3 regions of the Erwinia sp. E_sp_B01_1 genome follow, and region 1 is predicted to be linked to each of the others. Evidence: riboswitches for the same ligand, from Rfam matches in the RefSeq annotation. Region 1 holds a riboswitch; each other region holds the start of a gene.
What was found. Region 1 has a riboswitch for thiamine pyrophosphate ahead of thiM (hydroxyethylthiazole kinase). Riboswitches for the same ligand answer to the same signal wherever they lie in the genome.

Region 1 (3,273 bases):
CCCTGATCGGTTCTTATCGTAGCCGGATAGCCACGAAACAGCGCAATACTGTCCAGAATATGCGTGACCTGCACACCTGAAATCCCAAAGGCAACAGTGACCGTCAGGCATTCCTTCGTGAAGTCATCCACGCAAGTAAGGCACTTGATCCTGCGACCGGTGGCCAGTGCGTCCATGACGAAATCCATCGACCAGGTCAGATTGGGCGCCGCCGGGCGGAGCAGCGGCAGACGTTCTGCTGCCAGCCCTTTACGACGTCGTCTGCGTTTTACGCCCAGCCCGCTCAGATGATAAAGGCGGTACACGCGCTTGTGATTAACATGAAGCCCTTCACGGCGCAGCAGCTGCCAGATGCGGCGGTAGCCAAAACGCCTGCGCTCCAGGGCCAGCTCAGTGATGCGCCCTGATAAATGCGCATCAGCAAGTGAACGATGAGCGTCATAGCGGCAGGTCGACAGGGACAAACCTGTGAGTCTGCAGGCTCGACGTTGCGACAGACCGGTCGCATCACACATCAACACCACAGCTTCCCGCTTCTGGTCTGTCGTCAGTACTTTCGCCCAAGAGCCATCTGTAGCGCCTCCTTATCCAGCATGGCTTCGGCAAGCAGCTTCTTGAGTCTGGCGTTTTCTTCCTCAAGCGACTTCAGGCGCTTAACCTCAGGCACCTCCATACCGCCATACTTCTTACGCCATGTGTAAAAAGTGGCGTCGGAAATGGCATGCCTGCGGCAGAGTTCACGGGCAGAAACCCCGGCTTCAGCCTCGCGGAGAATACTGATGATCTGTTGGTCGGAAAAACGCTTCTTCATGGGGATGTCCTCATGTGGCTTATGAAGACATTACTAACATCGGGGTGTGTTAATCAACGGGGAGCAGGTCAAGTCTGAACAAGTACACAGCAGACGTTACTGGAATTAAATAAGGCGGGTTTCCCCGCCTTAAGATCACTTACGGCTTTTGTTGGATTGTGCAAGAACACTAGCAGCAAGCTGTTTTGTTAACGCAGCAGAGTTTGGGTTTTTAAGTGCAGCAGATGCTATATGTTCCATGGGGCCACTAGTTTGGTTTGTAGAGCTAGCCTGTGACAACGCAGAACCTGCAAGAGCTTTTTGTATAGCTGATGCGTTAGGGTTATGTAGAGTTTTAGCAGCCACTGAAGCCAAGCTACCACCGGTTTTTTTTGTATTGTTGCTTATGATAAAACTCCTTTGTAGAGGTATTGAATTTTACACATATAGTGCCGATAACCTTCGGTAAACACTACATGTAGTGTTAATGCTAGATTTTTAATCAGTGAACGGCAATGCCTTTTTGCTTTAAGGGTGTATAAATTCACAGTGGATTTGTCTTAAGGTTATTTCATCTTAGATAAGTGAACTAAACAGAATGTTATCTGGACAATTAACCCGCTGCGTGCGGGTTTTTTATTGCATGCTGGATAATCCCTCTGTGAGGTTAAAGGTGGGGTAAAGAGTGAGGTAAGTGGTGGGGTATACAGGCATTATCTTTTCCGGCGATCAAGAAGGCGATGCGGTCAGGCGAGCTTGCTTTGCAAGCACCACTTCCCTATGCTGCTGGCTTGAGAGTATGACTCGGGGTGCCCTTCCTTCCAAAGAAAGGGCTGAGAAAAACCCGTTGAACCTGAACTGGATAATGCCAGCGGAGGGAAGTCAGATGCCTGACCGCATCGCCTTCTTGATCGCCGGTTGGGAGCCTTACCATGAACCAACCTCACCCCTTTACGGCCGCTGATGCCGCTGTTTCTCTTCAATCCTTTCGTGAAAAATCTCCCCTGATCCATTGCATGACCAACGATGTGGTACAGACCTTTACTGCTAATGTCCTGTTGGCACTTGGCGCTTCTCCTGCGATGGTTATTGATACGCAGGAAGCGGAGCAGTTCAGTACGATAGCCGATGCGCTATTGATTAACGTAGGAACGCTGACCCGATCGCGCAGTCAGGCGATGCTGGCGGCAGTTAAATCTGCCAGTCTTTCACAGCGCCCCTGGACTCTGGATCCCGTTGCCGTAGGGCCACTGACTTTCCGCACTGAATTCTGCCAGCAGCTGCTCGAACAGCGTCCTGCGGCGATACGCGGCAATGCTTCGGAGATTATGGCGCTGGCAAGGCAGTCCGCTTCAGGCCGTGGCGTGGACAGCCTGCACGACTCTTCGGCAGCGCTGGAAGCCGCCAACATTCTGGCAAAATCTACGGGCGCTGTTGTTGCCGTCACCGGGGAAACGGATTATGTCACTGATGGCCATCGAACGCTGGCGATCCCCGGAGGCTCAGAGTTAATGACGCGCGTGGTCGGAACCGGCTGCGCACTTTCTGCGGTTGTGGCTGGTTTTGCTGCGCTACCCGGTGACAGATTAGTGCATGTTGCCAGCGCCTGTCGGGTGATGAGCCTGGCAGGAGAGAGAGCGGCAAACGTGGCGGCGGGACCAGGCAGTTTTGTAGCGCTGTTCCTTGATGCGCTCTTTAATGGGGGGGCTAAGGCATGAAGCGCATCAACGCACTGACCATTGCCGGTACCGATCCAAGTGGCGGGGCCGGTATCCAGGCCGATCTGAAAACTTTCTCCGCCCTGGGCGCATACGGTACCAGCGTGATTACCGCGCTGGTGGCGCAGAACACCACAGGCGTGCAGTCGGTATACCGGATTGAGCCTGATTTTGTCGCGGCACAGTTAACCTCCGTTCTGAGTGATGTGCGTATCGACAGCGTGAAAATCGGTATGCTGGCAGAGAGCGACATTGTTGAAGCTGTGGCGGCAGGCCTGAAGCAGGCACAGGTGCCCTGGATCGTGCTTGATACGGTGATGCTGGCAAAAAGTGGCGATCCTCTCCTCTCACCACAAGCCGTAGCGACACTTCGTGAACGTCTGCTTCCACAAGTGTCGCTGATTACCCCTAATCTGCCGGAAGCGGCAGCGCTGCTGGAGTGTGATATGGCCGACAGCGAAGAGGAGATGCGCCGTCAGGGAAGGGCTTTACTGCAGTTGGGCTGCAAGGCGGTGCTGATGAAAGGCGGCCATCTCAGCGACGTGGAAAGCCCGGACTGGTTGTTAACGTCACGGCTTGAGCAACGTTTCACTGCGCCCAGGGTACCAACCAGAAATACCCACGGCACTGGTTGTACACTTTCCGCTGCGCTGGCAGCACTCCGTCCCCGGCAGGATAACTGGGTGGCAACGGTGCAGGAAGCGAAAAGCTGGTTACAGGGAGCACTTGAGCAGGCGGATTCGCTGGAAGTCGGTCACGGGCACG
Region 2 (3,273 bases), 1.3 Mb from region 1:
CACGACAGGTGATCGGGTTGGAGAAACGCGGGCCTTCACCTGCTTCAAAATAGAGGCCTAATCCCATCGCATCAGGAATGGTCAGGATATCCGAGAACAGGATAGCCGCATCAAGCGGATAGCGACGCAGCGGTTGTAGCGTAACCTCACAGGCCAGCTCGGCATTTTTGCACAGCGACATAAAATCCCCGGCCACTGCACGGGTTGCTTTGTACTCTGGCAGATAGCGACCGGCCTGGCGCATCATCCACACTGGCGTCACATCTACAGGCTGGCGCAGCAGGGCGCGCAAATAACGGTCGTTCTTCAGTTCACTCATCTTCAGGGCTCTCTTTCATTCAGGCGCGCAGTATATCATTCATTCGGCTTCGGCGCGGCAGAGCGCCACCGTGTCCTCTATCAGGCGGCGGGCTACGGTTCCGGCAGGCGGCAACTGCGGTAAGGCATCAAAACGGTACCAGCCCGCATCCAGCAGCTCTTTGGGATCGATATTGATTTCACCACTGTCGTAATCGGCCAGATACGCCACCATCAGCGACTGTGGGAAGGGCCAGGGCTGCGAGGAGACGTAGCGCAAATTTTTCACTTTCAGCGCACTCTCTTCCATCACTTCACGTGCCACCGCCTGTTCGAGCGTTTCGCCGACTTCAACAAAGCCCGCCAGCACCGTATAGATTCCGTTACGGTGTTTAGTGTGCTGGGCCAGTAGAATTTCTTCTCCGCGACGGATCGCAACAATGATGCAGGGGGAAATTTGAGGATAATAACGCTGGCGACAGTGGCGACAGAGGCAGGCCCATTCGGTTTTGCTGTGATGCATTTCGTGACCACAATAGCCGCACCACTTATGGGATCGGTAGAACTCCGCCAGTTGAATCCCCTTCCCGGCAAGCTGAAACAGGCCGACATCCTGGTCAAGGATCTGCCGTAACGATCCCATGCCGCTGTCCCGATTTTCAGAGATCAAAAAGACAGGATCGCCCTGCCATTCACCGATTAAAGATCCCTGGGATCCCACAACGTTTAAATCTTGTGCGCTACCGAACGGTAATTGACCTTTTGGTAACCAAAGTTTATGTTCGTGACTGACAACCCACCAGCCAACGTCTACGCTTGTTATCTCACGTGCCATAAATTTGCTCATCCTCAGCTTACAGACTTTCTGAATTACTGGATTGGGTTTGAAAAGTTTACAATTACACTCATGGAGTTTCTCATGCTAAACCAGTTAGAAGTCCTGACCGCGCGTGTTGGCGGATGTAGCGACCTGGTAGACTTTTGCCTGCGCTCGCGCAAGCAGCTACTGATTACCTATTATCATCTGGTTGGCATCAAGCCTAACAAGGAATCAGTGACTACGCTCGACGAAAACGCGCTGGATAATTTCTGCCAGGGGTTAGTGGATTACCTTTCTACAGGCCACTTCACAATTTATGAGCGTTTTATCGAAGAGATGGAAGGCAGCGAGCAATTAGCCAGAGCCGCCATTATTTACCCCTCTTTGCAGGCCAATACCGAGCTGATTATGCAGGTTTATGATTCGCATCTGGAATGCGCCATCGATCATGATAACTATCTGGAGTTCCAGACTGCCTTGTCGTCCGTGGGGGAAGCGCTGGAAGCCAGATTTACCCTTGAAGACAGATTTATTCAGCTGGCCCTGGAAAAAAACGGCGTTAATCTTGCCGCCGCGAATGATAACGCCCTGGCCCGCCCCGCTTAACGTTACGAAAATGTTGCAGTTTTAAAAAAGCCCCTTTATGCTGAAGGGGCTATAAGCGGTGAGCGAAACTTTTCACCACCGCCATTTTGCTGGTGCCTCTGCGTACCGCAAAATTCTTCTTGTCGGAGTGCCCTAAGGGGCTGAGACCGTTAATTCGGGATCCGCGGAACCTGATCAGGTTAGTACCTGCGAAGGGAACAAGAGTAAACATTCAGTGAGGGTGTGGATCCCTGCGTTTTCACACCCTGCGCTTACTCCTCCGGACTCCAGGCAAGCAAATTCCCTATTTTTCAGGAACGAGCTATGTCTACCAGTACTAAAAAACCTACCCGTCGCGAGCAACGTGCCGAGGCACAAAAGTTTATCGACTCCCTGCAAGGAACAGCCTTCCCCAATTCCAAACGCATCTGGCTTACCGGTTCCCGTGATGATATTCGTGTCCCCATGCGCGAAATCCAGCTCACTCCTACCCGGGTGGGCGGCAGTAAAGACCAACCCCGTTTTGAAGAGAATGAGCCGGTGCCGGTCTATGACACCGCCGGGCCTTATGGCGATCCCGAGGCGGAAATAGATGTGCATCGCGGGCTGGCAAAGCTGCGTAACGACTGGATCCTCGCCCGGGGCGATACCGGGCACATTGAGCAGCTAAGCTCGGTTTATACGCAGCAACGGCTGGCGGACGAAGGCCTCGATCACCTGCGTTTCGATCAACTGCCCCGGCCACGAAAAGCCCTTGCTGGGCGCTGCGTCACACAGCTGCATTATGCCCGTCTGGGCGTAATTACTCCTGAGATGGAATTTATCGCTCTGCGTGAAAACATGGGTCGTGAACGGATCCGTGGCGAAGTCCTGTTACAACAGCATCCGGGTCATGGCTTCGGTGCCCTGCTGCCGGAGAACATCACTCCTGAGTTTGTCCGTCAGGAAGTGGCCGCCGGACGCGCCATTATCCCCGCCAATATCAACCATCCAGAGTCCGAGCCGATGATCATTGGCCGTAACTTCCTGGTGAAGATCAATGCCAACATCGGCAATTCTGCGGTCAGCTCTTCAATTGAAGAAGAGGTGGAGAAGCTGGTGTGGTCGGCACGCTGGGGGGCCGATACGGTGATGGATCTCTCTACCGGGCGCAATATTCATGAAACCCGCGAATGGATCCTGCGCAACAGTCCGGTTCCCATTGGTACGGTGCCGATTTATCAGGCGCTGGAGAAGGTGAACGGCGTGGCAGAAGATCTGAACTGGGAAGTGTTCCGGGATACGCTGCTGGAGCAGGCCGAGCAGGGTGTCGACTACTTCACCATTCACGCAGGGGTGCTGCTGCGCTACGTGCCGATGACCGCTAAACGTCTGACCGGTATCGTCTCTCGCGGAGGCTCGATCATGGCGAAGTGGTGCCTGTCGCACCATAAAGAGAGTTTCCTGTATGAACACTTCCGTGAGATCTGCGAACTGTGCGCGGCCTATGACGTCTCGCTGTCGCTGGGTGATGGCCTCCGTCCTGGCTCCATTCAGGATGCCAACGATGAAGCGCAGTTTGCCGAGTTGCG
Region 3 (3,273 bases), 2.4 Mb from region 1:
CTGCCCGGTACCCCGCTCCGGCGGTCAGAAAGCCACCTCGCCCGGCAGATTTTCAGCAGCCTTACGCGGATAAATGAGGAAAACGGGGAAATCGAACCGGATATCGCCCACCACTGGCAGCAGCTCAATCCGCTCCACTGGCGGTTTTATTTACGCCCGGCGATCCATTTCCATCATGGCCGCGAACTGGAGATGGCCGATGTTATCGACTCGCTTCAGCGCCTGACCGCTCAGCCTCTTTACTCGCACCTTGAGCGCATCGACTCCTCTGCTTCCTGGACACTGGATATTCACCTTACGCAGCCCGATCGCTGGCTGCCCTGGCTGTTGGGCAGCGTCAGCGCGATGATCCTGCCGCAGGAGTGGCCACAACTGCCTGATTTCGCCCGTCATCCGGTGGGGACCGGGCCTTATGCGGTGGTGCGCAATCAGCACTCCCAGTTGAAGATCCGGGCTTTCGATGACTATTTTGGCTATCGGGCGCTGATCGATGAGGTGAATATCTGGGTACTACCCGAAATCAGTGAAGAACTGATCATTTCCGGGGTCAAGCTTGAGGGAAACAGCCAGGAAGAGAAGTCGGAAGAGAGCCGGCTTGAAGAGGGTGGCTATTTCCTGCTGTTCGATCAGCGTTCAGAGCGGGGAAGCAATGAGGAAATCCGCCGCTGGGTCAGCAGATTATGCAACCCGATAGCGCTGCTGAACCTGGCAGGCGTCGCCTACCAGCATTACTGGTTCCCGGCTTATGGTCTGCTGCCACGCTGGCATCATCGCCAAACCGTGTCAGCCAGCGAGAAACCCGCAGGACTCACCTCTCTGACCCTGACCTTTTACAAGGATCATATTGAACATCAGGGCATTGCCAATACGCTTCGTCCCCTGCTGGCTGCTGAAGGCGTCGAACTGATCGTCAATCAGGTGGAGTATGATCTCTGGCATCGTGGCGAGGCGGAAAGCGATCTCTGGCTGGGCAGCGCTAACTTTACTCTGCCGCTGGAGTTCTCTCTTTTCGCCCTGCTGTATGAAATTCCTCTGCTCCGCCATTGCGTGCCGCTGGACTGGGAAAAGGACGCGCAGCGCTGGCGTGAAAACACTCTGCCGCTGGCCGACTGGAGTAAGCAGTTGATCACTTCATGCAGCCTGCATCCGCTGTTTCATCACTGGCTGCTGCTGGAAGGCCAGCGCAGTATGCGTGGGATCAGAATGAACACGCTCGGCTGGTTTGACTTCAAATCCGCCTGGTTTTTACCTCCTGAATCATGACGCTTTCGCTACAGCCGGGAAATCACTAGAATAGGCCGTTCTCAACGGGGTGCATTTGCGGTGTGATACGGCAAAGGCTGAGACAGACCCGTCGAACCTGATCCGGATAATGCCGGCGTAGGGATTTGAGAGTGTTTTGCCTACTCAGATCCTTTGCGACTACCCTTTTCAAGGAACGCGAAGTGTTGAAAAAATTATTGCCTCTGCTGATCCTCACCACCCTCCCTGCTTTTGCCGCTAAACCTGTGTTGACGGTCTATACCTACGATTCGTTCTCCGCCGACTGGGGGCCTGGCCCGGCGATCAAGAAAGCCTTCGAAGCCCGTTGCGGATGCGAACTGAAATATGTCGCGCTGGAAGATGGCGTTTCCCTGCTTAACCGTCTGCGGATGGAAGGCAAAAAGAGCAAAGCTGACGTGGTACTGGGGCTGGATAATAATCTGCTGGATGCGGCAGAGAAAACCGGCCTGTTTGCTGAAAGCCAGGTCGACACCAGCAATACCACCGTGCCGGGCGGCTGGAGCAACAAAACCTTTGTCCCTTATGACTACGGCTGGTTCGCCTTCGTTTACGATAAAACCAGACTGCAAAATCCGCCGAAAAGCCTGAAGGAGCTGGTGGAAACCGATCGTCCCATTAAGGTCATCTACGAGGATCCGCGCACCAGCACGCCAGGACTGGGTCTGCTGCTGTGGATGCAGAAAGTCTTTGGCGACCAGACGCCGGAAGCCTGGCAGAAACTGGCGAAGAAAACCGTCACCGTCACCAAAGGATGGAGCGAGGCCTACGGGCTGTTCCTGAAAGGTGAAGGCGATATGGTGCTGAGCTATACCACTTCACCCGCTTATCATCTGATTGAAGAGAAAAAAACTCAGTATGCCGCGGCTGACTTCAGCGAAGGTCACTATCTGCAGGTGGAAGTTGCCGGACAGCTTAAAAGCAGCCAACAGCCGGAACTGGCTGAGAAATTCATGAAATTCATGCTGGATAAGCCCTTCCAGGAGAGTATTCCGACCGGCAACTGGATGTATCCGGTAGTGAAAAGCACGCTGCCAGCCGGGTTCGACACCCTGACCGTTCCGGCTAAAACTCTGCAATACACCCCGCAGGAAGTGGCCAGCCAGCGTAGCCAGTGGATAAGTGCATGGCAACGCGCCCTCAGCCGCTGATTGCTGGCTGGATGGTGCCCGGCGCACTGGCAGCCACGCTGCTGGTCGCCGTGGCGCTGCTGGCCTTCAGTGCGCTGTGGCTGAATGCCCCGCAGATCCAGTGGCTGGATCTCTGGCAGGATGACTATCTCTGGCACGTGCTGCGCTTTTCCTTCTGGCAGGCCTTTCTCTCTGCCGTGCTGGCCGTTGGCCCGGCGATCCCGCTTGCCCGTGCGCTTTACCGGCGACGCTTCCCCGGGCGGGAAACGCTGCTGCGCCTCTGTGCAATGACCCTGGTTTTGCCGGTGCTGGTCGCCGTCTTCGGCATTCTCAGCGTCTATGGACGTACCGGCTGGCTGGCCGCCCTTTGTGCGCTGATCGGCATCCCTTATACCTTCACTCCCTATGGTCTGCAGGGCATTCTGCTGGCCCATGTTTTCTTTAACCTGCCACTGGCGGCACGTCTGTTGCTTCAGGCGCTGGAGCAAATCCCCGGCGAGCAGCGCCAGCTGGCGGCACAGCTTGGCCTGCGCGGCTGGCATCACTTTTCCGTGGTGGAATGGCCCTGGCTACGCCGGCAAATCCTGCCCGCCGGCGCGCTGATTTTTATGCTCTGCTTTGCCAGCTTTGCTACCGTGCTCTCACTGGGCGGCGGCCCGAAAGCCACCACCATCGAGCTGGCCATCTTCCAGGCGCTGAATTTCGATTACGATCCCGGTCGCGCGGCGTTACTGGCGATGATTCAGATGATTTGCTGCCTCGGGCTGGTGATGCTGAGTCAGTGGCTGAGTAAAGCCATCCCCTCCGGTACGGCCAGCATCAATGGCTGGCGCAATCCTGAAGATAGCTGGCAGGCGCGGAT

Region 2: it holds a riboswitch for thiamine pyrophosphate, as region 1 does, so the genes downstream of both, thiC (phosphomethylpyrimidine synthase ThiC) here and thiM (hydroxyethylthiazole kinase) in region 1, are expected to answer to the same signal.
Region 3: it holds a riboswitch for thiamine pyrophosphate, as region 1 does, so the genes downstream of both, thiB (thiamine ABC transporter substrate binding subunit) here and thiM (hydroxyethylthiazole kinase) in region 1, are expected to answer to the same signal.

The regions. Positions count from the first base shown of each region.
Region 1 covers NZ_CP142208.1:3,197,838-3,201,110, reverse strand. Annotated here, with positions in the region: one part of gene VRC33_RS15110 (IS3 family transposase) at 1-553, opposite strand, end outside; one part of gene VRC33_RS15110 (IS3 family transposase) at 553-811, opposite strand; gene VRC33_RS15105 (hypothetical protein) at 947-1,198, opposite strand; TPP riboswitch at 1,586-1,687, shown strand; gene thiM (hydroxyethylthiazole kinase) at 1,723-2,508, shown strand; gene thiD (bifunctional hydroxymethylpyrimidine kinase/phosphomethylpyrimidine kinase) at 2,505-3,273, shown strand, end outside.
Region 2 covers NZ_CP142208.1:4,477,656-4,480,928, forward strand. Annotated here, with positions in the region: gene hemE (uroporphyrinogen decarboxylase) at 1-319, opposite strand, end outside; gene nudC (NAD(+) diphosphatase) at 359-1,132, opposite strand; gene rsd (sigma D regulator) at 1,217-1,723, shown strand; TPP riboswitch at 1,837-1,937, shown strand; gene thiC (phosphomethylpyrimidine synthase ThiC) at 2,027-3,273, shown strand, end outside.
Region 3 covers NZ_CP142208.1:819,153-822,425, reverse strand. Annotated here, with positions in the region: gene sgrR (HTH-type transcriptional regulator SgrR) at 1-1,263, shown strand, start outside; TPP riboswitch at 1,299-1,405, shown strand; gene thiB (thiamine ABC transporter substrate binding subunit) at 1,446-2,432, shown strand; gene thiP (thiamine/thiamine pyrophosphate ABC transporter permease ThiP) at 2,408-3,273, shown strand, end outside.